Regions from separate parts of the Limosilactobacillus secundus genome, predicted to be linked through region 2. Evidence: riboswitches for the same ligand, from Rfam matches in the RefSeq annotation. Region 2 holds a riboswitch; the other holds the start of a gene.
What was found. Region 2 has a riboswitch for thiamine pyrophosphate ahead of thiM (hydroxyethylthiazole kinase). Riboswitches for the same ligand answer to the same signal wherever they lie in the genome.
Positions count from the first base shown of each region.

Region 1: linked by a shared signal. The riboswitch ahead of LMB57_RS01815 (ECF transporter S component) and the one ahead of thiM (hydroxyethylthiazole kinase) in region 2 are both predicted to bind thiamine pyrophosphate.

Region 1 is NZ_JAJGUA010000024.1:28,137-35,597, reverse strand. It holds gene LMB57_RS01835 (cation:proton antiporter) at 1-1,570, opposite strand, end outside; gene LMB57_RS01830 (magnetosome magnetite crystal formation protein family) at 1,729-2,070, opposite strand; gene LMB57_RS01825 (energy-coupling factor transporter transmembrane component T family protein) at 2,112-2,765, opposite strand; gene LMB57_RS01820 (ATP-binding cassette domain-containing protein) at 2,755-4,137, opposite strand; gene LMB57_RS01815 (ECF transporter S component) at 4,142-4,702, opposite strand; TPP riboswitch at 4,770-4,859, opposite strand; gene LMB57_RS01810 (sulfite exporter TauE/SafE family protein) at 4,967-5,752, shown strand; gene LMB57_RS01805 (glucose 1-dehydrogenase) at 5,815-6,570, opposite strand; gene LMB57_RS01800 (nucleoside hydrolase) at 6,712-7,461, opposite strand, start outside.
Region 2 is NZ_JAJGUA010000045.1:40,196-47,656, reverse strand. It holds gene thiE (thiamine phosphate synthase) at 1-624, opposite strand, end outside; gene thiD (bifunctional hydroxymethylpyrimidine kinase/phosphomethylpyrimidine kinase) at 621-1,439, opposite strand; gene thiM (hydroxyethylthiazole kinase) at 1,432-2,241, opposite strand; TPP riboswitch at 2,300-2,405, opposite strand; gene LMB57_RS09305 (hypothetical protein) at 2,522-2,827, shown strand; gene LMB57_RS09300 (DUF6933 domain-containing protein) at 2,828-4,714, shown strand; gene LMB57_RS09295 (Crp/Fnr family transcriptional regulator) at 4,894-5,559, opposite strand; gene LMB57_RS09290 (hypothetical protein) at 6,531-6,968, opposite strand; gene LMB57_RS09285 (hypothetical protein) at 6,978-7,461, opposite strand, start outside.

The DNA of each region.
Region 1 (7,461 bases), on a different contig from region 2:
GCCATTTTAACCGGTGCCATAAGATGACCCATAATTCAAGGAAGCTATGTTTATTTACGCGGAAAATCGACCGAGTAACAAAATTAACGAGGAATTTGGCCTCCTTGTCAGAGATTCGGCCTTCTTCATTAAGCCGGTCTAAGGTAGCCAATTCAATTTGATGAGCTTTACCCATTAATTGACTATAAACGTTACGATTGAATTCATGGTATTGCGTCATTTGACTACTTAATTGGTCAATAACAACGGCTTTTTCCGGTGAATATTTTTCTGAAGTCCGTAGCTCATTGATGGCATATTGAACTGTTTTAATAAGTTCTTTTTGAAATTCACTCTTCGAATAACTCTTAGATTTAGGCGGTAAAATAATTGGATACCCAATTGCGCCAACAGCAATACTAATTAAAATAACAATTGCAGCAATCAAGATCATTGAATTCCGGAAAGCAAATTGATGGTGGTTAATTAGAACTGGCAACGAGAAAGCTAATGCTAGAGTGATCGTTCCGTGAATTCCTCCTAGCGCCATTAAGAGACTATCACGGTTGAGGTTAGTTGGTTGAATGTTGACGAGCTTAAACCGGACCCATAAGAATCTTAAGAGGGTTGTAATAATATAGATGGCAAAGGCTAGGGCAACGATTGCACCCAGATTTTGCCAAGAAGTCCTTCCCAGTACCTGCGGAAGCATCACCCCTAAAAGGACAAATACTAATCCGTTTAACGCATCGCTAATGATGTTCCAGATAGTAGTAGTAGACATTTGCACTTTAGTAGATGTAAGCCGCATTCGATCATAGAGGATACTATGAACAACTCCCGCTGCAACGACGGCTAGGATTCCCGAAAGGTGCAGTTCTTCAGCCAACCAGTAAACAACGATGGGGGTCATGACGTTGATCGGAATAACGATGGAGCCAATATCAACGTGCTTCCGCATCAAACTAGTACGGAGACTGATTAATAGGCTTCCTAGCACTGCCCCAAAGATAATTCCGCCAAAGAAAACATAAACAAAGATCCAGATTCCATGACCAAGCGAAAATTGTCCAGAACGGTATGTTTCCAGCGCCAAATCTAAAAGCACAATTCCTGATGCATCATTAAAGAGGGACTCGTATTCCAGAGCGCCATTAACGTTTTTTGGTACCTTCATATTAGTAGTAATCGACTTTACAGCGACCGCATCAGTCGGCGTAATAATCGCGGCCAGCATAAAGGCGAGTGCTAAGGAGAACGTTTTTGGTTGAAGCCAATGTAAAAAGCTACCAGTAATCAAGACCGTTACAAGTGCTAATCCAACAGTCATTGATAGGATCGATTTGATATTGCTCGAAAGATAACGGAATGATTGGTTCTGTCCGTCATTAAACATTAGAGGAGCAATGATCACCATCATAAATAATTCTGGATGCATGGTAAAATTAGTGGCCTCAGTAGGCAGGGATGCTAAAAGAATTCCTGCAATAATTTGATAGATGGATAGTGGAATCTTAGGATAAACAAGATGAACGACATTAGCTGCAACAACAGCAGTCAATAGAAGAACAATGCCTAAAATCATTTCCATCGATTAATCACCTCACTTGATATTTTGGATAAAAAATTGAGGCTGGAAAAAATTTATTTTTTTTCAACAGCCTCTTTATTTATACGAACATTGTTAAGATATCGTGGAACTAGCTTCGCGTCGAGGCTAATTCCCACTTACTACTCTCTTACTTAAGCTTACTCACGGCCAATCAGCATTTTCACGGCCATGGCAATATTATAAATAAATAACAAAAAGGCTAATAAAAGAGCAAATGTTAGGAGGATTCCAAACAATGCACCCCCGTGGAAGTTAGCGGGGTTTAATGAAAAGACACTAAAGACTAAAATTGCGCCTATTACATATAACAATGGGAAAATTTGACTCCAAAATGCATAGCGAGCGTTCTTAGCAATAGTTGGTCGATCACTGTTTTTGGCAATTATCCACACGATTAGTGGAAAGATAACTGGTAAAAATAAGATGCTTAAATAGGATAAAGCATTAACGATCCGGTCCGTTAAATTATTATCGTTCACTATATCAGTCCCTTCTTTTTATATTATTATCGCATGAAAACTCAAGGGAGCGCAATTACAATTATCTGTACAAGGCAAATAATACTAAAAAAAGAAAGCCAATCGTGGCTGGTAATCGGAATATCCACGGTAGCTGTTCGGGCTTGTCCTTCTACGAAGCCGTGTGATTCCATGGCTTGCGCTAATTGATCCGACCATTGAATAGCAACCAGAATCGCTTTGAAATAGAGCGTTGGTGACCACCAATGTAAATTAACACCCCGCATTTGTCCGGCCGTATAAATAGTTGTAACGGCTTGTTTCATTTTTGGAATCAGATTAAGAGCGGCGAGCACTCCATAAGCATATTTGCTGGGAAGGTGATAATTTTGTTCTAATGAGCGAGCAAGCGTTAAATTATCGGTTGTGAACGTAAAAACTGTTCCAAGGCAGACATAAACGTAGAGCCGACTGAAAAGAACGGTTCCATCGAAGAGACTATGACTAGGACTAAAGAAGACAATTGTAATAAAAATAGCTAGTGCCGGAAAAAGGGGGACAAAAGCCAACCAGCAAAATTGTCGCCAGTGAAATCGCTGATGAATAAGGATTAGCAAACACACCACGATGACAATCAGGTTAATCCACAGCTTAGTCACAAAAGTCAGCTCAAGTGAAAGCAAAATAACAAGTAATAATTTTAAACTAGGATTCATAACTCCCTCCAACATAATTAAGACGTTGATGATTCATTGTAAGGTGATAATCAATGAAACCATCAAGTCCGCTTAATTGATGACTAACAATCAGCAAAGTTTGTGGCTTTTCTTTTTGGGATGCTTTGATTAGTTGCAGGACAGTCTTTAAAGATGCCGGATCTAAACCAGTAAATGGTTCGTCAAGCAATAATGTTTCTTGTCCGCGCATTAACATCAGCAAGATTTGCAGCTTTTTCTTTTGACCACCACTCAAAGAATAAACAACTTGATCTTCTCTTCCGTTCAAACCAAGAGCTGTTAATGCTTCGTTGACTTGTTGTTGATTAAAATAGGGGTTCTGGCAAGTTTTAAAGCCTAATGCCAGTTCTTCGCCAACGGTTACATTTAGGAATTGATCGTTTGCATGTTGGAAAATCAATCCCAGATGCTTGTAATATTTCCCAGGTGATATTTTTTGAATGCTTTCCCCCGCATAGTCAATCATTCCCTCATATTTCAAAAGCCGGGCAATTGCCTTTAGAAGGGTAGATTTACCAATCCCATTTGGTCCAGTTAGTAAAGTTATTTTATTTTTAACAATGCCTAAATTGGTTGGTAAAAGTAAGGGATAATTATCGCGTTTTATTGCTAATTCATCAAATTTGATAATTGCGGGCAAGGTTGACGGGGGAAGGGCAGTGGTAATTTGGGGAGTAGCGCGCTCTGTCAAAAGTTGGCTACTATTTTTACTGGAAAGTTGAGTAAGACGCCCCTTAGCTAATTGCCAAACCAGTGGATGTAGTTGCTCGTAACCATGCAAATCGTGGTCAGTAATGATAATTGTTGTGTGATAGTCACTGTTGAGGCGGACTAATTGTTTGAGGATAAGTTGCCGGTTTTCTTCATCAATATTGGCAAAGGGTTCGTCTAATAAAAGCACGTTTGGTTGCATTGCCGTAGTAGCTGCTAAAGCCACGCGCTGTTGTTGCCCACCGGAAAGAGTTGTGATTAACCGGTTAGCAAGATCGTCAACTTTACCAAATCGTAAAGCTTCTTTAACACGCTCTGGAATTTTGTCAGTTGGTACCTGGCAATTTTCGAGGGTAAATTCTAATTCGTGGCGTGGCGTATCGAGGGCAAATTGCATTAACGGATCTTGGAATACCATCCCGATTTGGGCAGCTGTTGGTACATCGACTGCTCCAGTAACTATTTCACCGCCATATTTAGGCAAAAGCCCAGCGACTAACTTGAGAATGGTGGATTTGCCGCTACCAGAGACCCCGGTAAGTAAGTGAATCTTTCCGGCAGCAAATTCGGCGGTGATATTTTTAAGAATTGGTTGCTGATCAAAATTAAATGAAAGGTCTTTAAATCGTATATTTTTCATAGTCTTAGCGTTTGATTAAGTGGGCTCGTTGGAGAAGGTTAGTAATCAATTTAACTAGAATTCCAGAGAAGACAAACATTGAAATGAAGCGTGCAATGAGCATAATGATGAGCATTTGTCCGCTGAAGTGACTATAACCATTGCGGAACCAATCCCAGCCAAAGGTAACAAATGTAAGGGTAAGGGATGAGATGAGCAGGGTCAACCAGTTATACATTTTATAGAGCGTAAAAGTAAAACCTAGCTCAGATCCGATACCTTGAACCACTCCAGAAATTAGGTTCGCTGCTCCCCACTGATCGCCGAGAAGCATTTCAACGGCTGCTCCCAAAAACTCACCAAGGAAAGCCGCTCCTGGTGTCCGTAGCAAGAAACCGGCAAGTGGTCCAGCCATACACCAGATTCCCATTGTTAAATCATTCGCCATTGGACCATAACCAATTGGTGTCAGCAGAACAGTTAAGCCGTTATAGACAAAACCGGCCGCAAAATAAATTACACCAAAAATAATTCCAATTAGGGCAAGCAAAATAATGTCACGCAAATGTAGTGAACGTTTAGTCATAATAAAACTCCTTAAGATATAAGGGTAAAAAAACTCCATGACAAAAAATCATGGAGTTAATCATTAAGTTAATATCACTGAATCTCCCTTCGCTGGTATTAACCAGAGCAGGTTCAATGGGTATTATCTCAGCCGTTTGGCACCCCAGATTTGTTTTCCATTATCATAGCTAATATTATAACGGAATGCAAATCGTTAACTAGGTTACTTATCTTAGAAAAGTGGGTTACAATTAATACTAGCATTTAAGGGGATGGTTTAAAAATGAGTGGAGTAGTTTTTGTTTTATTATTACTAGGAATTGGGATTCTGTCGGGGATTATTAGTGCAGCTGCTGGTTTAGCATCATTAGTCTCATATCCTTCACTGCTTGCATTAGGATTACCACCGGTGATGGCAAATGTAACAAGTGCTTTCTCGACAATTACTGGTAATTATAGTTCGGTCTTTTCATCGTTTAAGGAATTAGAGCATAATCGACGACAATTATGGATTATTCTGCCATTGGTATTTGCTGGTTCCGTTATTGGGGCTTTTTTGCTCTTTGCTGTCCCCAGTAAGTGGTTTGCGGAACTGGTGCCATTATGCATTGCGATAGCCGGAATTATCTTGTTGTTTCCCCATCACCCGAAGCAAAGTACGGGGACGATGGCAGAAAATAGTAAATTATTTGGTAAATCACGGATCGGCCAATTTTTATCAATCATTGGTATTTTTATTGTTGGGATTTATTCCGGCTTCTTTAATGCGGGTGCCGGAGTGTTAATGCTAACCTTGCTGACAGTGATTAATCGGCAAAAGAGTTTCGCCGTTAATAATGCGCTAAAAAATGTTGCGATGACGGTTACAAATACAACATCCTGGATAGTGTTCGCACTTGAGACGACAATTTATTGGAATTATGTTATTCCGTTGATGATTGGAAATGTAATCGGGGGCTACTTAGGACCAATTATTGTTCGTCACCTACCTGGCCGTTTGATGCAAATAATTGTCGGTATTGGATCATTGATTTTGGCAGTTTCATTGGTTATTCGGAATTTAATGTGAAACAAAAGGATCACTGTCACCTAGTTTGGCAATGATCCTTTTAGTTTTATTTTTTATAAATATTATTGAGCCGTGTAGCCACCGTCAGCGACAAATTCTGAACCAGTACTAAAGCTTGATTCGTCTGAAGCAAGGTATAAAGCAAGGTTAGCAATCTCTTCTGGCTTTCCAAGACGGCCAAGGGGATGAAGACTTTCTAGGTGGCCTTCAGCTTTTGGATCATCCTTGACTAAATTATCAACTAGTGGAGTTGAGACATAACCGGGATGAATTGTATTTACGCGGATGTCATAGCCTTTCCGGGCACAATCAAGTGCAGCGGACTTAGTTAAGAGGCGAACACCACCCTTAGAAGCATTGTAGGCAAAGAGGTCGGGATCACCAATTAGCCCTTCAATGGATGACATATTGATGATTGAATTCTTTTCACCGTTGTTCTTCATTGCTTCAATACCAAGCTTGGTTCCCCACATCGTACCAGTGAGATTAACAGCAATTGTTTTATCCCAAATTTCAGCATTTGTCTTTTCAACATCGGCATATTCAGCAATTCCCGCGTTATTAACCACAATATTGAGCTTTCCGAAGACTTGGATAGTTTGGCGAATTACCCGGTCCCAGTCTCCTTTCCGAGCAACGTCTTGTTGGATAAAGATCGCATTGTCACCTAGTTGGTCAGCGACTTTTTGTCCTTCGTCCATCTTCCGAGCGGTTAAAACAACCTTTGCGCCTTCTTCAATAAATTTCTTTGCGACAGCGGCTCCAATTCCTTTAGAACCACCAGTAATAATTGCAACTTTATTGTCTAAACGACCCATTGATAAGACACTTCCTTAGTAAAATCAAAAACAATCCTTTACAAATTTTATTATAACAACTATCGAAGAAAAACAGGAGAATAATGCATTGTAAAATGAAAAGAGACTGGAGAATTATTTTCAACAGCCTCTTAATTAAATTTAGTTTTCTTTGAAAAGCTTGTTTAAGCGGTCCATGAAGGCCTTGAGGTAACGTTCTTTATCAACGTTAACGGCAACCTTAACATTAGGGTTAGGATCGTTTAACTTAGCGTTGTCACCAATTGTCCGACCATAGTAAGGTCCTTCTTGGTAAACAACCTTCATGAATAAGCTAATAGTTGAAACAAATGATGGGTCAATCCCAACACCAACAGCTAATGGATCATGGAGGGCACAACCACGCTTATCAATATCAAGATTGTAGTAAGCGTCGATGTAGAAGTCGGTAATATCAGCAAATGCCTTACCAGAAGCAGTGCCTAATTCACGCCATTGCTTTGTTTCGTTCTTAGTAAGGAGAGTCCGCAAAGTAACATCAAGACCAACCATCGTAAGTGGCAAGTTGGACTTCATTACTTCATCAGCAGCTTTTGGATCTTGGTTAATGTTAGCTTCTGCGACAGGAGTAACATTACCTTCAACAGTTAAGGCCCCACCCATGAATGTGACATTACCAATCAAGTCAGCAATTTCAGGATCCTTCTTCAAAGCAGCAGCTAAGTTAGTCATTGGACCAGTAGGGATGATGATTAAGTCCTTGCCATACTTGTGAGCGGCTTCGATGTAGAAATCAACACCGGATTGTTCTTCAAGAGCCCGACTTGGCGCCGGTAATTCAACATCACCGATCCCGTTATCACCGTGGATATCCTTTGAAACTTGCATTACATCAAAGTGGTCAGTAGTGCA
Region 2 (7,461 bases):
CTTTACAGTTGTTGCAAGATCCTTGCTATCAAATACTAATGAAATAACTGCTAGTCCTGCAACTCCAGTGTCATGAACAACTTTCATATTTTCTTCATTAATGCCCCCAATTGCTACTACAGGACGTTCACTGATCATATTTAAACGTTCAAGGCGATTAATACCAATAGCAGTATCAGCGTCCGGCTTTGATTTTGTAGGGAAGACAGGGCCACAACCAATGTAATCAACAAAGTTCATTGCATTAGCACGTTCAACTTGTTCTGGTGTATTACAAGAATAGCCGATGAACATCTGATGACCCACCGCGACAGATACTTGTTCAATTTTGGTATCATTTTGACCAACGTGAACTCCATCAGCGTTAATTTGCTGGGCCAATTCATAGTCGTCATCAACAATCAAGGGGATTCCATAGCGCGTACATAAGGTCCGTAATTCTAGTCCTAAGTCTACTCGTTCATTAGGCCGTAACTTCGAATTTCCTTTTTCTCGATATTGGAAAGCAGTGATACCACTTTTCATTGCTAGCTCCACTTTTTCGAGAAATTTAACAACATCATTATGAACATCTTGTGTTCCGCCAACTAAGTATACTTGTAACATTTTTGGATCAAACATCATTTTAGATCGTCTCCTTCAATTTTAACCCAGTGATTAAGTGGCCCATGACCGTGACCAACGTTAATACCCTTGCTAATCGTCTTTTCAACATATGTCTTCCCAATCATAATCGCCTGTTCCATGGAGTGACCCTTAGCAATTTCCGCAGTAATACATGCAGAAATTGTATCACCAGTTCCGTGAGTATTTTTAGTATTAACACGAGGCGCAGTTAACCACATATCATTACCATCTTCAAATAAAATATAATCATCAGCTTTGTCTGAAGATTCTGCATGGCCACCTTTTATGAGAATATTTTTTGCTCCGCGCTTTTGTAATTCGTGGGCACCCTTTCTAATATCATTTTTATCCTTTATTGCGATTCCCGTCAACTCACAAGCTTCTGGAATATTTGGCGTAACCAGCGAGGCGAGGGGGATAAGTTCATCCCTTACAATTGAAATTGCATCATCACTAAGTAACTTTGCGCCCCCTTTTGCTACCATGACTGGATCGACAATAAGTGGGCCTAAATCATATTTCTTTAAATTTCGGACGACAGCTCTTACACGGATAGGATCAGCCAGCATCCCCGTTTTACAAGCCCTAATTTTTAAATCATCAGCAATTGAAGCAAATTGCTCATCAATTAATTTTTCAGGCATTGGCAGGACATCTTGCACTCCTAATGTATTTTGAGCTGTGACTGCTACGACTACCATTGCTGAATATACTCCTCGCATTTGCAGCGTCTTTATATCCGCTGGAATACCGGCACCACCGCCACTATCAGTTCCAGCAATTGTTAGGGCCTGGGGATAATCATTAATCAAGGTAATCTTCCTCACTTTCATCAAAGAATTCTAGTAATGCTTTTGTATCCATAATCGAAAGCTGGTCAAAAAATTGTACTTGCCACGAACCTAGTCCGACTGAATAACGGTTAGCTAATACTCCAGCGGCAGATACCAAAACCGTTGCAACAATACAAGCATCCCAAGTATTAGAAGTGACCCCTAAAAATGCAGCGATGATACTAGAAAGCATGTCGCCACTACCCACATTCATCGTTAACATATCAGCAGAAAAGGGATTTTCATAGATAACTTGCCCATCAGTTATTATGTCGGTTTCACCAGTCAAGACTACAATCGAATGGTAACGTCGAGCACACGTTTCGGCAATTTGAACCTGGTTAGGAACTTTACCGGCGTCGATTCCATGGCTAGTATTGTCAGCCTCTACTAAAGCAGCAATTTCACTGGCGTTACCACGAATAACATCAAAATGAAAAGCATTTAGCAATGAGTGGGCAAACTTTAAGTGGGATGGAACCGCACTTACCGCTACTGGATCTAAAATGAGGGGCTTTAGTGGCGTGGCAGCTTGCAAAATCGTCCTAATTTGTGTTGCCTGATGCTCATTAATTGTTCCGAGATTGATAGAAAGGGCATTTGCCAGCGTTACCATTTCATCTGCTTCAGTGGGCTCAACAGACATGATTGGCGACGCTCCGACAGCACTAACGGCATCGGCAACTTTATCAATTGTTACTAAATTGGCCAGGTTAAGGACAATCGGATTTTTAGCACGAACCCGATCGATTAGTGACCAGTTAATTTGACGTTGTACCATAAAATTAGCTCCTTAAATAAAAAAATACTCAAGGTAGGAGATACACCTACTTTGAGTATTAAAGTCCGGTGCATTTTCCTACGCAAGTGTTAACTTACAGGTTCTAGAGTCCATGCATCACTGCATATCTCAGCCCAGCACTATGGGCACCCCTAATGCAATAAATTGTCTATTAATAGTATACCGCAAATTATTCTTTATGAATATCAATAAAGATAATTGGCAAAATGGGAATGATAATTGTAAAATGTAATAAATAAAAAAGTAGGAGAATTTAGAAATGGAAGAAGAAATACGTCAAACTACTGATAAAGCTGAAGTTGTCATTATAAACGATGATACTAGTCAAAAATTGACATTTAGCAACGGGGGAGTAGACGGCGAATTTGAGATTATCGTCACAGATAAAAAGCCAGTGCCAGAGCTCTTCCAACCTGTTGGCACCTTACCAGATGGAAAATATACGATTAAGGGGAATTATGCTGGACAAGACTACCGAGAAATTAAGTTGAACGGTGCTTATGAAGTCTATGGAAACCCAGAAGATGGAAATGTAATGATTACGAAAAGAGATGGGGGAAACTAAGTGTTTATTAACGTTGAGAGGCGAGCACAGAAGCTATTTAATACTTATCAACAAGCAACGAGCGAAGAAAATATGGCCATGGTCTTAGCTAATCCGCTTTTTTCGTGGCATGCTACTTACTATACTGCTAAACGCAAGAAGAACATAATTTTCTTAAATGATGCTACCACCATGGCAATCGTCTTATTTGACGTAAATGCTAAAAATAAGCAAACGATTAAAGAACGTTTTGAGAAACAACTAGCAATAATTTGGCAAGAATTAGGGTTGTCTGCCGAATCATTGACAGATTACTTAGCCACAGGCGGGGATTGGCAAATCGGTAAAACAGTTCACCCTTTACAAATAAAAACTATAACTAATTTTTATCAAGATGTCATAAAGCCACAAGCCAAAACCGTAGTCAATGAAGTAGACTTAGCACAATCATTGGTTAAAAAGGTACAACAAAAGGGTAGAATTTATGTTGGTGAAGGCGAGACGGTTAAGATAATCGAAATGGCTCAACCTTTTAACATTAAACACGTAAATTTAGAAGAATTGTACTTAAAAGAAATTACTAATAAGTTAAGAAGATTAAGTCAGTTAGATGGAGAAAAACTTACTGCCGATGGTGTTGATAATGCAATTCAACAAATCCAAGATGCAAATAATCAACTCTTAGACCTTTTCCTTGCTGATGCTAAGCGTAATTCTAGTACTAGAACTATTCGCCGTTATCGAGATAACTTGCAATTTTATCTTAATGAATGGGTCGCCTATCGTTTGAGCACTATTTTTAATCTTGATATTCAAACTAGTGTTGATGAACTGGAATTTCACGGAGTAGGAAAAACAGAACGAACGAATATTAAGGCCTCGTTGAAAAAACTAGCAAAGTACTTGAAAAATCAAGATATCCTTAGTGATAATGAATACGATGACATTATTGTATATACGCAAAAAGACCCTGTCGATCTTGATGAAGATAATGATCAAGTAATAGGGGATTTTCTCGCTTCATTATTTAGTGAATCAGAGAAGCTTCCAGCAGTATTTGGTCCACAAACTGATAAAATGCTTGACGAATATCTTAAATCATTCATTGCTTTGTATGGTCTTATTTCTGCACAACAAGCTTACCAAATTATTCATTCTCAAAATCCCACAATTGATAAAGAACGATTTGAGCAATATATTCAAAATAAATTCGACGAAATGACGATGGAATACTGCATTATTGATTTTAAAGAAGAATTTAAGAATGTTGATATTGCTCCTGAAATTTTCATTTTTAGTCCACTTCTTATTAAAGATGAGAATAGGCTTCCTTCATTTTATAAACATCAGCAGGGACTGCTATACTATATTCCAGAAAAAGAAATCTTAGTTGATAACAACTTTAATCCATTTACAAACATTAGCAACTATCAACAAGAATTAGAAGAACTGCTTGCAAACCAATATGGATTATCTGGAGACGATCTTAAAGGCGCTGCTTTCTTATCACTTTATCAATTAAAAATGAGTGATTATGGGCTTGAATTAGCAAGCGTAAATGATGCAATTAATAAGGTTGTTACATTCTTAAACGAGGAGCACGGCCTGAGTGTTAAACCGGATAAAGCTAATGAACCATTGATTAAAATCTTAGCATTAACTGCTACAAATATCCGACGTCCATGGAACCGGGGATGGTCTAATTATGAATTGTTAAGGACCAAAAATATTGCTAAACTAGTGTCTGAAATGGAAATTAATTTGGAAGCCCCTAAATTGTCAAGTGAGATTATTAGTGGAATTCAAGTGGGAAAAATTAACCGTGATGAGTTGCTAGATTTTCTTGAAAATAGTAATTTACCACCAAAAGTGATCTCAAAGCTATATAAACAAGTAGAAGAAATATAAAAAAGATGGAGACGTGAGAAAAAGTTCTCGATGTCGCCATCTTTTTGCTTATGAAGAGCTTAAAATCAATTGAATGACAAAAATTCTTCAAAATTCATTCTATTTCAATGTCAAATTATAGTTAATGTCAACATTCAGGATGTAAATAGCTATTAAAATTATGTTATTGGGAATAAGGTCTACTTAAACTGCTCCCAAAAAGCTGGTTTTATAATAATTTTTCTGTGATGTCGTTCTATCCAGTCCTTTGTTTCAAAATCCCTAAAATAACGGGAGAGACTTTCAGCACTAGTCCCTAAATAACTTGCAAGGTTTTTTAATGACATTGGGAGGGTAATGGAATTTTCTTCTTCATTATAAGCAACGTTATAAAGGTCTTCTAAATAGGCTGCTAATCTAATATCAACGCGGTAAAAAGATAGTAATTCCGCTTGTCTTTCCAATTCAACTGATTTTTGAGCGTTTAATTTTAAAAGATTTTGGCCAACTTGATGGTCTATTTTTAATAATTTGTGAAAATCTGCTTTATAAAGAATGCATACTTCAGTCTTAGTTAGAGCTATCCCATAAACTGTTGTATTTTGCAGATCAAACAAATAATTTTCTCCGCCGTAATCTCCAGCGCCGATAATTCGGATAATATGTTCTTTTCCATCTTTATTCAACTTATAAACTTTCATTTGACCTAAAATAACAATAATTAGCTCATCTTGTGAATTCGGTGAAAAAATAAGATCTCCTTTGTTAAAAGCTTTATGATGTAGTAAACTTTTAAGATACTCTTTACCCTCATTAGATAAATCATTAAATAGTGGGACACGATGTATATAATCTTTATTTTTCATAGCTATTATTCCTTTATTAAAATTTCAAAAGTTGATGCCTATCATTTTTTTGAATTTATTAATGAATTATAATTATCATAGGATATAAAAATGAATGTTTTAAACAGCTATGTACAGCACATTATGCGATAAGAGAGTAGAAAAAGCAATAAAAAAACTAAAAATAATTAAGAGGAGTTGATTAATCTTTACTAAGTATTTTTATTAGAAAACCTACGGGTAGAATGAATTGATATAGGCTTTTTGATATCACTTATTCTTAAAGAATACTATAAAATAATCAATTTAGTTAAAATGTTAACTCCATTCTTAAATGATAATACGTTTACCCCAAAAATAAATTTAGAGTATTTGAATACAGTTCATAATACTCCTTCGACCGTACTAAATAACTTGTAATATGCGTATAAAATGATTGTTAGTTTTAATATATAAAGTAGTTTATGATTAATAGCGCTACATTAACAAAATTACTTTCGGTAAGGTTACATTCTAAATTGATTTTTATTTATAGTTGATAAAAAGATGTCTAAATTTCATTAGGGAAGATTTTTGATGGATTTGAAGGTGCTCCATCAAAAATCACTTCGCGAATACTTGTTTTATTTGATTATTTATAATAAAGCGCGTTATTAGGGATTCGAATCATCATATGATTTGAATTTATGGGTGGTTTTTTAATAAAAGTTCGAAATAAATATATGAGATTGTAAATTGTTTTATTAGTGTTAAGAGATTAATATTGCTTTGTAAACATATTGTTGGTATCAGATATTTAGTAGATGATGGGGAGCGAGACAGAAGTCACTTGTGACTTCGTTTTCGAGCCCCCGCAAGCAACAATAGGCCTCTAACGTTCGGTTTTGCCGGACATTAGAGGCCATTGTTGTACTGCGTATTTGCTTTTTATAAAAGTAACTTAACTTATGTCACAGTCCCCTTTTATAAAAATCGGCTATCTAATCTATTATTTATTGAAGACGTACATTTTCTTCTTTCCCAACTTCTTCGTCAAAGTAACCTAATCCATTTACTTCGAGTGTTTTTAAATAAGCTACCAATTCAATTGCGGAACTAGGACTCAATTCATTTACTGCATTTAAGCCAAGGCCAGTTGGAACCGTCTCACTCATTGCTGTAATTTGATTATTATTCTCAATCTGAACTTGTGAGCAACTAATAGCCCAACGATTATTGACGTTTGGAGCAAAAATAAAGAAGAGGTTAAAATCAGTTGAAAGGTATACTGGTAAGAACCAAGCAACCTCGTCTAGGCGTTCTGGGATGAGGTTACCTTGAAACGCAAAACGGTTAATATTTTCTTCATAAGGCGCTATATTGAGCATAAACATAGTATTTTCAAATTCTTTTGTTCCTAGCTTCATTTCAGGTGTAATTTTAGGCTTCATTATAATCTCCTAACTAAAGTTTTCACGGTAGTAGTTATACTTGTTTTTGATATCTTGAAGCGGTTCATCCATCACGTGCATTTTCCCATGGGCATCAAGCTTGAAATTATTTGCGATTACTTGATTAAGCTGCAAGCGGAGACGAGGATATTGGATGAGAATTTTCTCGATGTTAGTTGACATAATATCAAGAGTGGCAAGATATTGGGGGACAAAAATTTTTTTAAATTCGTTAAACGTATCTGCAATCACTTCAGCATAGGCATGATCAGCATATTTCAGTTCATTTTCCTCTAATTTATCATAATACTCGTTGCTTGTCAGACCACGTTCATTTTTGATGTTATATTGCTCATCATATTGGTGGGTAAGGTAAGAATCCCAGTCACGATAGCAATAAGTAATCATTTGAATTACTAATTGTCGTCCCTCGTAATTAACGTTTTTCGGAACCATCTTTCCCTGTGGATTTAACAAGTAAGGTCGGATTAGT